Regions from separate parts of the Arthrobacter sp. NPDC093125 genome, predicted to be linked through region 2. Evidence: riboswitches for the same ligand, from Rfam matches in the RefSeq annotation. Region 2 holds a riboswitch; the other holds the start of a gene.
The links. Region 2 has a riboswitch for S-adenosylmethionine ahead of ACIP9X_RS05455 (aminotransferase class V-fold PLP-dependent enzyme). Riboswitches for the same ligand answer to the same signal wherever they lie in the genome.
Positions count from the first base shown of each region.

Region 1: it holds a riboswitch for S-adenosylmethionine, as region 2 does, so the genes downstream of both, ACIP9X_RS10590 (homoserine O-acetyltransferase) here and ACIP9X_RS05455 (aminotransferase class V-fold PLP-dependent enzyme) in region 2, are expected to answer to the same signal.

Region 1 is NZ_JBIVOQ010000004.1:195,812-198,008, forward strand. It holds gene ACIP9X_RS10590 (homoserine O-acetyltransferase) at 136-1,293, opposite strand; SAM riboswitch class IV at 1,306-1,420, opposite strand; gene ACIP9X_RS10595 (VOC family protein) at 1,609-2,197, shown strand, end outside.
Region 2 is NZ_JBIVOQ010000002.1:209,439-211,635, forward strand. It holds gene hisN (histidinol-phosphatase) at 22-834, shown strand; SAM riboswitch class IV at 1,004-1,117, shown strand; gene ACIP9X_RS05455 (aminotransferase class V-fold PLP-dependent enzyme) at 1,153-2,197, shown strand, end outside.

The DNA.
Region 1 (2,197 bases), on a different contig from region 2:
ACAAAAAGTGCAGAACGCATCTGCATAAATGCACAAGCAGCGGGTTTGACTACCCGTCAGTAATGACCGGCAAGGCCCGCCATTATTACTGACAGCACCTTTTGGCTACTCCCGCTCCGTTCCGTTCAGCCCAATTCAGTCCAGCAGATGTGTGCGCAGCTGCTCGTTGAGTTGCCCGATCTCCGTCAGGAAGCCGTCGTGGCCGATAGGAGCTTCAATCACGTGCACGTCAACGTTGCCGGGCAGGGCCTCAGCGAGCGCGCGGGACTGCGACGGGAAGTAGAGCCGGTCTGAATCGACGGCGGCGACAAAGAACTCGGCAGTGGTCCGGGCGAGCGCTTCCTTCAGTGTTCCCCGTCCACGGCAGATGTCGTGGCTCATGAGGGCTTCGGTGAGGGCGATGTAGCTGTTGGCGTCGAAGCGCCGGACCAGCTTGTGCCCCTGGTGATCCAGGTAGCTCTCCACCTGGTACCGGCCGCGGGCTCCCAGGGCATCGGCCTCGAACGGGGATTCGCTGCCCTGGGCGTTCCGGCCAAAGCGGAAGTCCAGCTCGTGCGCCGAACGGTACGTGATGTGGGCGATCCGTCGGGCGAGCGCCAGGCCGGCCTCGGGCAGCGGTCCCCCGTAATAGTCGCCGCCGTTGAAGTTGGGATCCTGCCGGATGGCGAGGGTCTGCGCCTGGGCAAAGGCAATCTGTTCGGCCGTGCTGCTCGCACCCACGGAGATCACACCGCAGCGGCGCACCCTGTCCGGGTAGCTGACAGCCCACTCGAGCGCGCGGGCGCCGCCCATGGAACCGCCCAGGACGGCGAACCAGCTGCTGATGCCGAGCTGGTCCGCCAGGCGCGCTTCGGCAGCAGTGGAGTCCCGGAGGGTCACCAGCGGGAAGCGGGATCCCCACGGCTTGCCGTCGGGGGCTTCCGACGACGGCCCGGTAGATCCGTAACAACCGCCCAGGATGTTGATGGAGACGACAAAGAATTTGTTGGTGTCCGCCGGTGCGCCGGGGCCGGCCAGCTGCTCCCACCAGCCCTCTTCACCGCCTTCCTGGCCACCCCGGGTCACATGGGTGTCCCCGGTGAGGGCATGTTCCACCAGGATGGCGTTGGAGCCGTCTGCGTTCAGCGTCCCCCAGGTTTCGTAGGCAAGGGTGACGTCAGGGAGGAATCCGCCGGCCTCCAGCTGGAGGCTGCCGATGCCGGCATACCGGAGCGTGCCGTCCAGCGGCGTGCTGCTTGGAGCCGTACTGACAGTATCGTCGGAAGCGTCCGTGCGGGTGGCGGAAATCGTCATTGGGATACCTCTTCTGCGCGCTTGCCTGCCGCCAGTTGACCGCAGGCCAGGTCTTCACCCGGGGCACCCCACCGCGGAAGGAGGGTTGCCGGCCAGCAAGCCGGGGCTGTTGCTGGCACTCATGACCTTGAACCAGCTTACGAAACGGGCCACCGGCTTCGCGAAGATTATGACGCCTATGTGACTCCCTGACCCGCAGGCTAACGGGCAAGCGCAACGCAGAAAGACCACTGGAATCCGCGGTTTTCACGGGCCTCTGCAGGGGTTAGGGCACCCTTAGCTGAGAGCCGCGTCACAAGATGCCAAGATGAGGGCATGCGCATGGATCACGTCTCTTACGCCTGTGAACACGATGGCCTGGCTGCCACCACTGAACGTATCGCGTCTGCCCTCGGCGTTGAAGCCGTAAAGGGTGGAGTACACCCCCGTTTCGGAACCCGGAACATGATTATCCCGCTCGCCGGGCACAAATACCTTGAGGTCGTGGAGGTCCTGGACCACCCGGCGTCGGACAAGGCACCTTTCGGACAGGCTGTGCGGGCTCGCTCAGCTGCCGGAGGCGGCTGGATGGGCTGGTGCGTCGAAGTGGACGACCTTGCCCCGTTCGAGGAGCGTCTCGGACGCGCCGCCGTCAACGGCAACCGCAAGTTCCCGGACGGCCGCGAACTCATCTGGAAGCAGATCGGGATTCTGGGCCTCATCGCCGACCCGCAGGTTCCGTACATGCTGAAGTGGGAGGGCGACCCCTCGCTCCACCCGTCCAACGCCTATGACAGCAACGTCAAGATGTCCAGCCTCACCATCGCCGGCTCGGCCGAACGGGTCACCGAATGGCTCGGCGAGCCCGTGGAGCGGCCTCTCGAGGACGTCGCAGTGAATTGGGTCGCTCCGCACGGAACCCCTG
Region 2 (2,197 bases):
CTTTGACGGTAGTTTGGAACCATGACCCAACCCGCTTCGACCTACAACGATGATCTGCGCCTGGCCCATGTCTTGGCGGATTCCGTGGATGACCAAACCATGAGCCGGTTCAAGGCCCTTGACCTTCAGATCGAAACCAAGCCGGATCTGACGCCGGTCACGGACGCCGACAAAGCAGCAGAGGAGTCGATCCGCGGCCAGCTGTCCAGGTCCCGGCCGCGCGACGCCGTGCTCGGCGAGGAGTTCGGCAGTTCGGGCCATGGCTCCCGGCGCTGGATCATCGACCCCATCGACGGGACCAAGAACTTCGTCCGCGGAGTGCCCGTCTGGGCCACCCTGATTGCCCTCGTTGATGAGGGCGAACCGGTGGTGGGTGTCGTGAGCGCGCCGGCACTTGGCAAGCGTTGGTGGGCAGCCAAGGGCGCGGGCGCGTACATGGGCCGTTCCCTGGCGGCCGCCACCCGGCTCAGGGTCTCAAACGTTTCAAAGCTCTCCGACGCATCGCTGTCCTACTCGAGCCTGGGCGGCTGGAAGGAGCGTGGAAACCTGGATGATTTCCTCGCGCTCACCGACGAGGTCTGGCGCACCCGTGCCTTCGGTGATTTCTGGTCCTATTGCATGGTGGCCGAAGGCTGCGTGGACATCGCATGCGAGCCCGAACTGAACCTGTACGACATGGCTGCGCTGGTGCCCATCGTCACCGAGGCCGGAGGCCGCTTCACCTCGCTGGAGGGAACGGACGGACCCTTTGGGGGCAACGCGCTTGCCACCAACTCGATTCTTCATTCCGAGGTCCTCAAGCGCCTCAACCCGCAGCTGGACGATCTGCTCTAGTTCGGCAATAGCCGTCTGACCGGAATATTACGACGGCGGGTGCCCCCTCAGGTGCGCACCCGCCGTCGTAAGTTCGGCAATCGGCGACAAACAAGAACTCCGTAACAAACCGCTTAACATTCGCGCCGGTCTTTTTCACCGGCCTGCAGGATGTTCTACGCTCTTTACAGGTCACGAGTGCCAGCGCAAAACCCCGGTTTGCTGGCCGGCAACCCTCCATTCGCGGTGGGGTGCCCCGGGTGACGACCAGGCCGATCCGGAACGGACACGGCAAGCGCGGATCCCCGTCACCAGGGGTCCCTTTCTCAGCGAGGTCCCATGACAATTGCAACCTTCCCTTCCACCGTCGCAGGCCTGATCGACGATCACTTCGCCGCTGCCGGACGGCCGCTGGCAGCAGTGACCGGTGCCGAGATCCAGGCCCCGCTCATACAGGGCGGCCACGTGCGCTACGCCAACCTCGACTACGGCGCCTCCGCCCCGGCGCTGTCCGTGGTCTCCGCCTACCTCAACGAGATCCTGCCGTTCTACGCCAGCGTGCACCGCGGCGCCGGATACGCCTCGCAGATCAGCACGTCCGTTTATGAAAACGCCCGGAACATCGTCCGCGAGTTCGTCGGCGGCCGCCCCGACGACTCCGTGATCTTCACGCGCAACACCACGGATTCCCTGAACCTGCTGGCCGGCTGCCTGCCCGTGGAAGACCACCACCACACCGGGGAAGTCCTGTATCTGGACATCGAACACCACGCCAACCTGCTGCCCTGGCAGGGTGTTCCGCACCGCAGCGTGGTGGCCTCAGACTCCCTGGAGGCCACAATTGAAAGCCTTCGGGCCGAACTGCAGCACGGCGACGTCAGCCTCCTCGCAGTGACCGGCGCCTCCAATGTCACCGGCGAGATCCTGCCGATCCGCCGCCTCGCGGCGCTGGCCCACGAATTCGGCGCCCGGATCGTGGTGGACGCGGCACAGCTCGCGCCGCACCGCCGCGTCGACATTGCCGCGGACGACGTCGACTACCTCGCCTTCTCCGGCCACAAGCTCTACGCGCCCTTCGGCGCCGGCGTTCTGGTCGGACGCCCTGACTGGCTCGACGCCGGAACGCCGCACCTTGCGGGCGGCGGCGCCGTCAGCGAAGCCCGGATTGATGGCGTCAGCTGGACCACCGGCCCCGCCCGCCACGAAGGCGGCTCACCCAACGTCCTGGGTGCAGCCACGCTCGCCCGCGCCACCCAGGTGATCGCTGCCCTTGACCAGGACAGCTGGCACGCCCATGAGGCCGCCATCCGTTCCTTCCTGGTGGTGGGCCTGCAGAAGATTGAAGGCGTCACGGTCCACCAGATCTTCTCCGACACCGACCCGG